2 linked regions of the Geothrix sp. 21YS21S-2 genome follow. The protein of the gene in region 1 binds, or shares a complex with, the protein of each later gene. Links are inferred from orthologs where the notes say so. Each region holds a gene or a part of one and is shown on either strand. Other genes may lie near its edges. The genes, in order: RAH40_RS15660 and sbcB.

Region 1 (6,682 bases):
TGCTTGGGGTACCTGCGGGCCAGCCCCGGCCTCATCTCCTTGTAGACCCGCTGCCAGAACCCCGCCAGGTCCGTCGTGACCTGCACGGCGCGGTTGTTGGGGGCCAGGAGGTGGAGCACCAGGGGAACCTCGCCCCCGCCGATGGCGGGACCCTTCTTGAGGCCGACGAAGTCCTGGAGCCGGGACGCCACCCAGGGGGCGCCGTCCCCGTAGTTCACGCGCAGGCGGCGCCGGGGGATCTGGATCCATTCCGGTGCCCAGGCGTCCAGGAGCCGCGCGGTCTCGGCCCCCAGGGCACGGCGCACGGCGCCGGGCCAGTCCGCGGCCTCCAGTTCCTTCAGGCTGGCGAGGCCCTCGCAGGCGCCGGTGAGCAGCACCTCGCGCAGACCGGTCTCGTCCGGGATGGCCAGGTCGGGGCGCAGCCTCGCCAGGAAGGCCAGGCGGGGCAGAAGGCCTTCCAGGGGGGCCGCGCCCGTGGCGGCCCGGGCCAGCACCTGGGCCGCGCCGGGGTGGCCGGGAGGCGCGGGGCGCCGGCTCTCCATGAGGAGCAGGTCCTCGAACCAGAGGCGGGAATAGAGGTCAACGCGGCCCGTGCCCCCGTTGAAGGCCAGTTCCTCGGTGTCGCGGATGGCGTCCGGGAACGCGTCCAGGAGCCAGTCCGGCTCCAGGCGCGAGGCGGCCTGGACCTGGATCTGCCCGCCCACGCCGTCGGCCTCCAGGGCCAGGATCCACCCCGCCCGGCGCACCCGGCACTGGGGCGCGAGGCGCGCGCCGCCCCCGCCCACCAGGGTGCAGGTGCCGTTGCCGCCCACCCGGGCGATGCGGTCGGGGTAGGCCGCAACCATGGCGCGCAGGAGCCCCTCCTCGTCCTCCTCCAGGGCGCCGCCGCCCAGGGCCCTGAAGGCCAGCCGCGCCTGGCGCAGGGCCGCAGGATCCGTGCCCGCAGGCTCCAGGTAATGGTCGATGCGGGCGAGGACATCGGAATCCAGCGCATGGCCCTGGGGGGCGCCTCGGGGGGCCAGGTCCTTGCGGGCGACCAGGTCCCCGGTTTCCAGGAGCACGGCCGCGAGCCTTGCGAGGTTGGGGATGCCGGCGTCCTCGCCGGCGGTCACCAGGCGCGCCAGGCGGGGGTGGAGGGGCAACCGCGCCATGCGCCGGCCCAGGGCCGAGATCCGACCGTCCTCCATGGCCCCCAGGCTCTCCAGGAGCTTGCCGCCGGCCTCCAGGGCCTTTGCCGGGGGCGCCTGGAACCACTCCAGGCCGGCGCCGATGTCCAGGTCGGCCAGGGCCAGAAGCGGTTCGGCCAGATCCGTGCGAAGGAGCTCGGCGGCATCGAAGGGAGGCCGGGCATTGAACTCGGCCAGGGAGAAGAGCCGCAGGCAGACCCCGGGCCCGGTGCGCCCGGCCCGCCCCGCGCGCTGCACGCAGCGGGCCTGGCTGATGCGGACGGTGCGCAGCCCCGGCAGGCCCGACCAGGGGGAGTGGAAGGCCTCCCGCCCCAGGCCCGAGTCCACCACGGCACCCACCCCCTCCAAGGTCACGGAGCTTTCGGCCACGTTGGTGCTGAGGATGACCTTGAATCGCTCGCTGGGGGACACCGCCTCCTGCTGCGCATCGAACGGGAGGCTCCCGTGCAGGGGCAGAAGCCGCAGCCCGTGGGTCTCGGCGGTCCGGGCGCAGCTGCGCAGGCAGCGGCGGATTTCGCCGGCGCCGGGGAGGAACACCAGGGTGTGGCCCTTGAGGCCCTCCCGGTAGAGCCGGTCCACGGCACCCGCCACCTGGTCCTCCAGGGGGGCGGACTCGGGCCGCTGCTGGTGCCGGATCTCCACGGGCCACTGGCGCCCGGGGCAGGCCAGGGCGGGGGCCTCCAGGAAGGCCGAGATGGGCCCGGGGTCCAGGGTGGCGCTCATCACCCCCAGCCGCAGGTCCGGGCGCGCCCCCTTCCGCAGCCGGCGCAGGAGGGTGATGGCCAGGTCCGTCTGCAGGTGGCGTTCGTGGAACTCGTCCAGGAGGACCGTGGAGATGCCGCGCAGGGCGGGGTCGTCCTGGAGCCTGCGCAGCAGCAGCCCCTCGGTGACGAAGCGCACGCGGGTGGCGCGGGAGACCTTCTGCTCGAAGCGCACCGCGTAGCCCACGGCGCCGCCCAGCGGCTCCCCCAGTTCCGCGGCCACCCGGGCCGCGGCGAGGCGCGCCGCCAGGCGCCTTGGCTCCAGCACCCAGCACTCGCCTTCGGCGAGCATCCCCGCATCAAGCAGGGCCCGGGGCACGCGCGTGGTCTTGCCCGCGCCGGGCTCCGCCCCAAGAACCAGGCAGCCCCGGTCGCGCAGCGCCTCGACGATCGCCGGGAGGAAGGGGTCGATGGGCAGGGGGGAAAGGGTCAAGACCGCTCCCGGAGCGCCTCGGCGAAGCCCCGGAAGATCCCCAGGGCGCTCAGTGCCGCCGGATGGTCCATGGCAACCAGGTTCTCGGGATGCCACTGGACCGCCACCACCCACCGGGAGGTGTCGGCGGCCTCGAGGCCCTCAACCAGGGGCCGCCCGTCCCTGGCGGTGCCGTGCCAGGCCACCGCCCGAAGGCCCGGGGCCAGGCGGCCCACGGCCTGATGGTGCCGGCTGTTGACCTCCACCGCTTCGGCCCCCACCAGCGCGCGCAGCCGGGAGGCGGGGTCCACGATCACCCAGTGGGCGAGTTCGGGAGGGAGGCTGGAGGAACCCAGGCAGTGACGCTCCGGCCCGCAGCCGTAGTGATCCGGGATGTCCTGCACGAGGCTGCCCCCCAGGGCCACGTTGAGCAGCTGCTCCCCTCGGCAGATGCCCAGGATGGGCAGGCCCAGGTCCCAGGCCCGGCGGGCCAGGGGGATCTCCAGGGCGTCCCGTTCAGGGTCCGGCTCGGCCTCGGGGTGCACGGCCTCCTCCGGATCCCAGTTGGCGGGGTGGATGTCGTCCCCGCCGGTGAGGAGCACCCCCCGGAAGCCCTCCAGGGGGGGGACCGGGTCCCCGGGGCCCACAAGGAGGATCTCCCCCTCCCAGCCCCCCGCCCGGACCGCCGGAACGTAATGTCGGCCCGCGGATGACTTGTCTCGGCAGGTTATGAGAAGGCTTGACACGAAAACTCCCGCTATCATCATTGTCACCCTACCACCAGCTCAGACGGACTGAGGCATTCGGTGAGGCGGAGAGCTCCGCCACCTACAAGGAGGAAGAACATGTCCGGATCGTTGAACAAAGTGATGCTGATCGGAAACCTGGGCCGGGATCCCGAGCTCAAGATGACCCCGTCGGGCCAGGCCCTGGCGCGCTTCTCCGTGGCCACCACCGAGACCTGGAAGAACCCCCAGGGTGAGAAGCAGACCAAGACGGAGTGGCACAACATCGTGGTTTGGGGCAAGCAGGCGGAGATCGCCGAGAAGTACCTGCGCAAGGGCAAGCAGGTCCTCATCGAGGGCCGCATCCAGTACCGTGAGTACACCGACCAGGCGGGCGTCAAGAAGACGGCCTGCGACATCCGTTGCGACAACTTCGTGATGCTCGGCCGGCTTGAGGAAGGCGGCGGCCGGCCCTCCGGCGGCGGCGGCGCCGACGAGTACGAGCCCACCGGTGCGCCCGCTCCCGCTTCGGGCGGCGGTCAGGTCTACGACGACGACATCCCGTTCTGAGGGGTGCCGGAGCCGACCGTGTAGCTTGATTTGAAAAAAGCCCATAGGAATATGGGCTTTTTTCATGATTGAAGCCTCGAGTCCAGGCTGGGGTCGCCCTACCATCCCGGGAACCATCGGGCACTCCCGGACATTGGGTAACGATGGAAGTGCCCCGATGATGCGGTCGTTCTTTCTCTTGATGGCGCTCCTGGCGGCGGCGGGCCTCCACGCCCAGACGCAGGGGGCTGCCCCAGCTTCGGTGGCGCCAGGTGCAGGGATGGAGTTCTGGACCGGCCGGCCCCGGTGTGGTGCCAATTGCATGAACGGAAGCCCTCCATCCAGGGCCTATTTCAAGGAAGCCCGCAGGCAGGGCATCCAATGGCTCCGCTTGGCCTACGACAAATGGAAACCAGCCAGACGTGATTTCCTGCTGGGAGACGCCAGCCGGTACGAGGGACTGGTGGCGGCCGATCTGAAAACGCTCAAAGCCACCCTCGATCGCGCCCATGCGGAAGGGATCAAGGTCGTGGTGGTGCCCCTCTCCCTGCCCGGGATGCGCTGGAGCCAGAACAACGGCGCCCGATTCGACGGACGGATCTGGCGGGACAAGGAAGGGTGGAGACAATCGGCGAGGTTCTGGGGCGACCTCGCCAAGGAGCTGAAGGGCCACCCGGCCGTGGCAGGGTACAACCTGGTCAACGAACCCGCCCCTGAACGGGAGGGCGGCGCAGCGGAAGATGCTTCGCCGGAGGAACTGAAAGCGTGGTACGCCACCGTGAAAGGGTCCGCCTGCGATCTTCCCGGGTTCTACAAGCTGGTCCTGGCCGCCGTCCGGAGGGTTGACCCTGACATGCCTGTGCTGCTGGATTCGGGGTGGTACGCACGGGCCACGGGTTTCACGTACTGGCCGGATCCGGTGGGTGATCAAAAGACGCTCTACGCCTTCCACATGTATGAACCCTACCCTTGGTCCAGTCCGGCGAATTTCCGGCGGGCCGAACCGTGGGTATACCCCGGCCCGGTTCCTTCCGTTTCCGGGCGGGAGCAGGAATGGGATCGGGCGGCGATAGCCCGTTTTCTGCAGCCGGCCTACGACTGGGCCAGGGAACAGGGGATCCCGGCCCATCGCATTGTGGTCGGCGAATTCGGTTGCCACCGGCTCTCGCCGGGGTGCGCCACCTATCTGGAGGACGTGCTCTCGGTGGTGGAAGGGCAGGGGTCCCACTGGGCCTTCTACGCGTTCCGGGAAGACACGTATGACGGTTTCGGCTACGAATTGGGCACCTGGAAGGCCCCTTGGGCCTTCTGGCAGGCCCAGAAAAAAGGCCGGCCCTGGAAATGGGAGCGGACCACGACGTCTCTCTATGAACCCATCGCCCGCCGCCTCAAGGCCGAAAGGGAAAGGCCCTCGCGCCCGGCACCTTCCTGCAGTAGAAACGGATCGTGTTCCCCATGGGCAGCGCCAGGCTCATCGCGGACACCAGGAAGGCCAGGGGACCAAGAAGCGTCCCCAGGAGGAGGTGCAGCCAGGTCCAGGGGCTTCGGCGCAGGGAGATGCCCGCGGGGTTGCCCATGAGGGCCCGGTACAGCCGGCTGGGTTCGCCCGGGAGGAGGTTGAGCCAGTTCTGGAGGGTCGTGAACGCCGAATATTCCAGGGAATACCAGGTCCGCTCCTCGACCCTGAAGCCGCAATGCTCCACCAGTCCGGCCAGGGCCGCAGGCGTGAGGAAATGGAGGTGGTGTGGGTAGTCGAAGCACAGGTTGCGGCGTCCCAGGAGCCTGAATCCCCAGGTGCGGAAGTTGGGGACCTCCACCACCAGGAGTCCCCCGTCGGCAAGGAGATCCCGGGCACAGGCCAGGTAGGCCCTGGGGTTCGCGAGGTGCTCGAGCACATGGAAGAACGTGATCACATTGAAGGAGGCCGGTTCCAGGCCAAGGTCCGGCAGCTCCCCCACGGCGACATCAATGTTCCTGAGGCGCCGCGCCGCCTCGGCCGCGGTGCGGGACACCTGGGTGCCCTTCACCGTCCAGCCTTTCGCCTTGAAGAGGGCCAGCAGGTCCCCGCGGCCGCAGCCCACGTCCAGGATGGAGTTCCCGCCCCCGCACCTTGCCGCGACGGCCCGGTACCTTGAGGACTTCAGGCCCACCACCAGGGCCTCCGCCAGACCCAGGAACCGGCCGCCGGAGTCCTCCTGGTAGTAGTCCTCCTGGTAGAGTTCCGCCTGCGCCGCGGGTTCGGGCAGGGGATCCAGGCTGGCGCCACCACAGGCCCGGCACCGGACCACGGCGGGCTCGCCGGGCCTCCACGGTTCCAGGGGTCCTCCTCCACAGAATGCGCAGGCCACGGCTCGTCTCAGGCCTCCGGCCCGATGCGCGTCCCCGCGCACAGGACGGTGTTCTTGGGCACCACGACGATGCCGTCCTGGACCACGTAGTCGCCCGCGTCCAGCTCCGTGCCGCGGGGGAAGGGCCTGATGACCACGCCCGCGCCGATGCTCACGTTCTTGTCCAGGATGGCGCCCTCGATGTGGCAGTCGGGGCCGATGCCCAGGGGCACCTCCTTGTGGAGGCGCTGGTAGTAGTCGGCGCCCATGACGATGCTGTCCAGGATGCGGGTGCCGGGGCCGATCTGGCTGCGCACGCCGATGATGGAGTGGGTGATCTCGCCGCCGCCCTCGATGACGCAGCCCTCGCAGAGCAGCACGTCCTTGAGCTTGGTGTCCGAGCAGATGGAGCCGGGCAGGAACCGGGAGTGGGTGTAGATGGGGTGGTGGGCGTCGTAGAGGTTGAACTCGGGGTTGGGGCGGGTCAGCTCGAGGTTGACGTCGTAGAAGGAGCGGATGGTCCCGATGTCCTGCCAGTAGCCGTCGAAGTCGAAGCCGGAGACGTTCATGCGGCTGATGGCGAAGGGGATGACGTGGTGGCCGAAGTCGTCGAAGTCCGGGTGGCTGGTGAGGAGGTCCACCAGCACCTCGGTCTTGAAGAGGTAGATGCCCATGGAGCCCAGGAAGGGGCGCTCCGGGTCGTCCCGGCTGACCATGGCCT
Region 2 (5,801 bases), 870 kb from region 1 along the record:
CCCGAACCGGGACGCCAGGAGGCTCGTGAGCACCTCCATCTGGATGACGCCCATGATGCGCAGGTGCAGCTCCCGTTCATCCCGGAGCCACTGCAGCTCCAGCATCGGGTCCTCGTCCGCGAGTTCCTTCAGGGCCGCCACCAGCCGGGGGAAGTCCGCCTCCTGGCCGGCGAAGGCCTGCACGGTCAGGAGCGGCACGGCCATGGCGCAGCCCTCCGGCACCCCGGCCGGGTCGCCCAGGACATCCCCGATGCGGGCCTGGAGGCCGCAGACCGAGCCGATGTCCCCCGCCTGGAGCAGGCCCGCGTCCTCGTGGCGCTGGGCCCGGACGCGGCGGATCTGCGTGATCTTCTCCTGGGTCCCCTGGGTGGCGTTGGCCACGGCGTCCCGGTTCCTCATCTCCCCGCTGAAGAGGCGCACGTAGGCGATCCGGCCCATGGTCTTGTCGTGCTCCAGCTTGAACACCAGCCCCGACACCGGCCCGTCCACGTCCCCGGCGGGGGGCGGCAGGCAGTCCACGGCCGCGTCCAGGAGCTCTTCCACGCCCAGCCCCTTCAGGGCCGAGCCGAACAGCACCGGGTAGAGGCTACCCGCCCGGGCCAGGGCCGCCATGCGCGCCCTCAGCAGGGCGGGGGAAACCGGGCGCCCCTCGGCCCAGGGGTCGAGGATGGCCTCGTCCAGCTCCGCCACCCGTTCCACGGTCTGCGGCCAGTCCTCCCCGGGGTGCAGGGGCAGGGCCATGGGCGAGAGCCGCCGCTGGACCTGGGCCAGGACCCCCGCGGGGTCCGCCCCCATGCGGTCGGTCTTGTTGATGAAGACGACCGTGGGGATGCCCATGCGGCGCAGGGCCTTCCAGAGGACCGCCGTCTGCGCCTGGACCCCTTCCACCGCCGAAAGGACCAGCACCGCCCCGTCCAGGACCCGCAGCGACCGCTCCACCTCCGCCCCGAAGTCCACGTGCCCGGGCGTGTCGATGAGGTTGACCTCCACGTCCCGCCAGGTAAAGGTGGTGACCGCGGACCGCACCGAGATGCCCCGCTCCCGCTCCACGTCCATCCAGTCGGTGTGGGCGGTGCCCCGGTCCACGCTCCCCAGGGCCCGGATGCTGCCGCTGTGGAAGAGCATCTGCTCGGTGAGGGTGGTCTTGCCCGCATCCACGTGGGCGAGGACGCCGAAGGTGCGGATGGCGCGCCCCCGGGGGCAGGGCGGAAGGGAGGGGCGGGGCGCTTCGGGCATGGGACCATTCCACCACACCCGCGAGGCGCCTTCGTCACCGTTCGGAGGGAACCTCGGCCGGGAGGCAGTCCTCGAGTTCCTGCCAGAGGGCCGTCCGTTCCGGATGGCTCTTCCGGAACCCCGCAAGGACTTCCCGGAAGCGGTCCAGGCCCAGCAGGCTCTCCAGGGGCGGATGCTCCAGCCGGTTCCGGCAATGGGCCGCCCAGCGTTCCGCCTCCGCCGGGGTGAGCAGCTCGGGCCAGTTGCGGGCCCGGTAGCGGAAGAAGAGCTCCGGGAGCCGGGGATCCTTGAACACGGGCCTGAGCCTGCCCAGCTCCGCGGGGGCCGACAGATGGATCCGGTCCATCCACGCGCGGTCGGCATCGGAAAAGAAGCCTCCGTAGATGGAGAAATCCGGGTCGGCGGAGCCGGGGCCCGCGAACGCTGAGCCGCTGGCCTCGACCAGCCGGGCCCGGAAGGCCGTCTGCGCCTGCAGGGCGGCGCCCCGGGCCTCCAGGCCGGGCAGGTCGAGGCCATGGCGTTCGGCCACCGCCGGCGTCAGCAGGCGCAGGTCCCGCACGATGACCGGGCACTTGTTGGTGTGCAGGGTCTTCACGCCCGGGCGCTCCCAGCCGCGCGAGGCCAGGTCCTCCGCCTTCGCGAACATCCGCTCCCGGAGGGCCGGCACGTCCAGGTCCAGGAACGGCTCGAAGGGGACCCGCAGGTCCCAGAGCACGATCTCGTTGGGACGGTCCGGCTGGTCCCCCACGGGCCAGACGAGGGAGAAGGACCCCTGGGCCGCCTTGAACATGCCCGAGACGTGGATGAGGGCCTGGGGATGGGCGGGATCGGCCTGGGCGCGCACCCACTGCTTGCCGCGCGCCTTGAGGGCGAAGTCCCAGAGCCTGGGCTGGGCCGCCTTCAGCCTGCGGGCCAGGGCGAGCGTGGCCCGCACATCGGCCAGGGCGGTGTGGGCCTCCCCGTGGGGAATCCCGTTGGCACGGGTGAGGTCCCCCAGCCGGAAGGACGGCGTGCCGTCCTCCTGGTCCGGCCAGACGATCCCTTCGGGGCGGAAGGCCCGGGCCAGGCGGAGGACGTCCAGGAGATCCCAGCGGCTGTTGCCGTTCTTCCACTCCCGGGCGTAGGGATCCAGCAGGTTCCTGAACAGGGTGGAGCGGGTGACCTCGTCGTCGAAGCGCAGGCTGTTGTAGCCGACGGTGCAGGTCCCGGGCCGGGCCATCTCCGTGTGGATGGCGGTGATGAAGTCCGCCTCCCGCAGCCCCAGGCGCCCCACGGCCCCGGGTCCGATCCCCGTGAGCAGGCAGGCCTCGGGCTGGGGCAGGTAGTCCGGCGAGAGGCGGCACCAGATCTCCAGCGGTTCCCCCACCTCCCTGAGGTCCAGGTCGGTGCGCAGTCCGGCGAATTGCGCCGGCCGATCCGCCCGGGGATCGACTCCGAAGGTCTCGTAGTCGTGCCAATAGAACGTGGGGTCCATGGGCGTGCCTCCGGAGCGGGGGGGAAGGCCTAACTTTAGCGCGCGAGCCCCCCGTCCGGTGCAGGTCCGGCGCTCACGGCGCCTCCTGCTTGATCGCTTCCACCGCCAGGGAGATCTCCACCTCCTCGCCCAGCACCGTTCCGCCCAGGTCGAGGGGGAGGTTCCAGTTCATGCCGAAGTCCTTGCGGTTCACTTTCACGGTGCCCTCGAACCCCGCCCGGGTGTCCTTGAAGGGCGTACGCACCGCCCCCAGGCTCATCGCCGCGAGGGTGACGGGCCGGGTGATGCCCTTGATCGTGAGGTCCCCGGTGACCTCCAGGCGCCCCTGGCCGCGGTCCACCACCCGGGTGCTGCGGAAGGTGATGAGGGGGTGGCGCTCGGCATCGAAGAAATCCGCGCTGCGCAAGTGGTTGTCCCGGGCCTCCAGCCGGGTGTCCACGCTGGCGGCCTGGATCGTTACGGCCACCGAGGACCGGGAGAGGTCCTGGCCGTCCACCTCCAGGGTCCCCTCGAAGACCCGGAACTCCCCCGGCACCCGGGTCACCAGGTGGCGCACGCGGAAGCCCACCTGGGAGTGGGTGGGGTCGATCCGGTAGAGGTCCCTGGCAAACGCCGGGTCCGGGGAGGCGAGCAACAAAGCGGTGCCGAGCACGGAGCTCAGGGTGGGATGGCTGAGGTTGGTCATGGGCGTCTCCTTTTTACGCGTTTCAACGCGCAATACAATATGAGTTGAAACTCATGAGTTGCAACCCGTATTTTGGAATTTTTTGCTACACTGCTCCCCGGAGGCGCCCATGGACCTGCGGGAGGAGTTGCGGATGTCCCGTCCCCCGGCCGAGGGGGAGGACGTGATCCTCGCCGTGCTCCTCACCCGGGAGTTCCTGGGCCGGTTCCTGGAGAACCGGGTCTTCGCGGAGTTCCAGCTTTCGGACCCCCAGTACAACCTCCTGCGGATCCTCCGGGGCGGACCCGAGGGCGGCTACCTTGTGCAGGACATCCGGCGCCGGATGCTCTACCGGTTCGCGGACGTGTCGCGCCTGGCGATCCGCCTGGAGGCCCAGGGCCTGGTCCGGCGCCGGGAGGACCCCGGGGACCGGCGCGGGGTGCGGGTCTCCATCACGGACGAAGGCCGGGCCCTCACCGAACGGGTGGGGGCCGTGGAGGCCCAGGCCGTGCGGGAGGTGGCCCGGGTCTTCGACGCCGGGGAGCGCGCCGCGCTCCTGGGCCTCCTGGACCGCCTGAGGGACGCCCTCCGGAGCGAGGCCGACCGGGGGTGATGGGGCAGGGCGCCGGGGAGGATTCCGGCCTGGGTCCGGCCCTTCCGTCAAGGGCCCCTGCATGGGTGCAGTCACTCTCCCCTACGCTCATCCGGCGCGGGATCTGCGGGAGGTCCTGGGCGCCGCCAGGCTGCCCAGGCCCAATGATCTGGGCGGGACGCGCCTCGCGCCTTCAAACGCCATGGTCCCGCCGTAGGGGCCAACGGTTTGAACAGGCCTACCGCGACGCGGGCATCCAGGTCCCTCGCGCGCTCAGGGACCCGGGTTCGGGTTGTTGGGCAGCGACGGAATCGCGCTCAAGTACTCGTAGATCGCAGCCAGATCGCGATCGGACTTCTTGCCGAAGGCCGGCCACGGCATGACTTGAAGAAGCTTTGGCCGATTCGACGCCGGGGTCCAATCCGGATCGACGCCGGTTCGCATCAGGTTCACGAATTCGCTGAGGCTCAAGCCGGCCGGGCGCCCCGTGTTGTCCGGCGTCAGGTTGGCCGAGGTGAATGGCCCGAACTGCTGACCTCCCGACAGGTACTGCGCGCTGTTCACGACCTCTGGCTGACCGGCGAAGGGGTTGCCGCCGGGCATATACGTCGGATGCGTATGGCAGTCGATGCAGCCACCGGTGTTCACGATGTAGCTGCCCAGGCCGACCAGGGCATGGTTGCGGCCCCGCATATCGAGCGTCACGCCCTTCGGAACCATGGCGAAGCCGCGCCTGACCAGACTCTCCTCCCTTTCCCCGCCTTCATGGTCCGATGCCGAGGTATAAACCCCAAGGCCGGCCGCCAAGGCCATGGCCAGCCCGACGCGCACGGATGTGCGATTGAGGCCAGAAAGGAACGAAAATCGTGGGCTTTGGGTCATCACATTCTCCTCTGCATGGGTTCACGGACTGAAAGGATCGCCCACCTACAGCAGGCGTGCGGCAGGTTGAATATAGGCAGTTCCGTTGGCATTGCAAAATAATGATTATTTGATGACACACTAGTCGTTTATTTCACGCGCCAGGATCACCCGCAATGCGATTCATGTCCTCATGCGGTATGGGACGGTGCGATTGCAAGGCACCATGAAAAAGCCATTTTGCACCCTCTGCGGGGCCCGCTTCGATCCCTGGCCGAGCGGCTCCTGCCGATGCTGGGAACTCGGCAAACGCCGGAGGTGGAATCAGGACGTGAAGACGGTCCACAAGTCCATCGCTGGTGACGTCCAAGGAAGCCAGCGCCGGCTGTGGGAACCTGGGAACCCCGACCCTTATTCCAGGATCCTTCTCCCTTGCGAAAGGTGCCTCGCAACAGCTGATCCACGTCCGGGACGGCAAGGGCGGCAAGGACCGGATGGTGCCGATGGGGCCAAGCTCTATGGACGATCTTGCAATCGTGAAGTCTTCATTTTACAAGGACATCGCCCAAACCCCAGTCCTACTGGCACAGGTCGTGCCGCGGTCGGTTTTTTTGATGGTACGTTGTAATGAAGTAACTACTTTGGCGTGCCAATGCTCGTCTTCATGGTGGCGACCGCACGAAGTGATTGCTCTAGTGGGCCAAGCCTGGCGTTTCATTACATCCATTACAGGTGTGAACCGTTTGAAATTGTGATGATGTGATGACGATCCTGGCAGGCGGTAAGGACTGGTTGCTATGAGTGCAAAGAAGAAGGCCTTGGAATCGTTTGGTTCCAAGGCCTTCTTTTTGGTCGGGGCGATAGGATTCTAACCTACGACCCTCTGCTCCCAAATTTGGCCTCCGACTATTTTTCAGGATGGCCCTCTGGTCGTGATCCCTCGCAATACCGCGCAGGGACTGGTTTTCCGAGTG

What was found.
Region 2: the proteins of RAH40_RS15660 (region 1) and sbcB are in contact, whole or in part, in a crystal structure (PDB 3C94), measured with the Escherichia coli proteins. The link is inferred for Geothrix sp. 21YS21S-2 from one-to-one orthologs.

The regions. Positions count from the first base shown.
Region 1 is NZ_CP132910.1:3,544,432-3,551,113, forward strand. What follows is about bases 1,997-4,930. They hold RAH40_RS15660 (single-stranded DNA-binding protein), read left to right. Parts: upstream 1,997-3,205; coding sequence 3,206-3,655; downstream 3,656-4,930. Other genes in these bases: hrpB (ATP-dependent helicase HrpB), read right to left, coding at 1,997-2,381; RAH40_RS15655 (gamma-glutamyl-gamma-aminobutyrate hydrolase family protein), read right to left, coding at 2,378-3,106. Outside these bases: more of hrpB, read right to left, coding at 1-1,996; RAH40_RS15665 (bifunctional 2-polyprenyl-6-hydroxyphenol methylase/3-demethylubiquinol 3-O-methyltransferase UbiG), read right to left, coding at 5,023-5,922; RAH40_RS15670 (glucose-1-phosphate adenylyltransferase), read right to left, coding at 5,991-6,682. UniProt on the Escherichia coli protein: Plays an important role in DNA replication, recombination and repair. Binds to ssDNA and to an array of partner proteins to recruit them to their sites of action during DNA metabolism. Acts as a sliding platform that migrates on DNA via reptation.
Region 2 is NZ_CP132910.1:2,676,561-2,682,361, reverse strand. The notes cover bases 491-3,447. They hold sbcB (exodeoxyribonuclease I), read right to left. Parts: upstream 2,711-3,447; coding sequence 1,271-2,710; downstream 491-1,270. Other genes in these bases: RAH40_RS11745 (YceI family protein), read right to left, coding at 2,784-3,395; RAH40_RS11755 (translation factor GTPase family protein), read right to left, coding at 491-1,236. Outside these bases: more of RAH40_RS11755, read right to left, coding at 1-490; RAH40_RS11740 (MarR family winged helix-turn-helix transcriptional regulator), read left to right, coding at 3,529-3,987; RAH40_RS11735 (hypothetical protein), read left to right, coding at 4,049-4,183; RAH40_RS11730 (hypothetical protein), read right to left, coding at 4,240-4,848. UniProt on the Escherichia coli protein: Degrades single-stranded DNA (ssDNA) in a highly processive manner.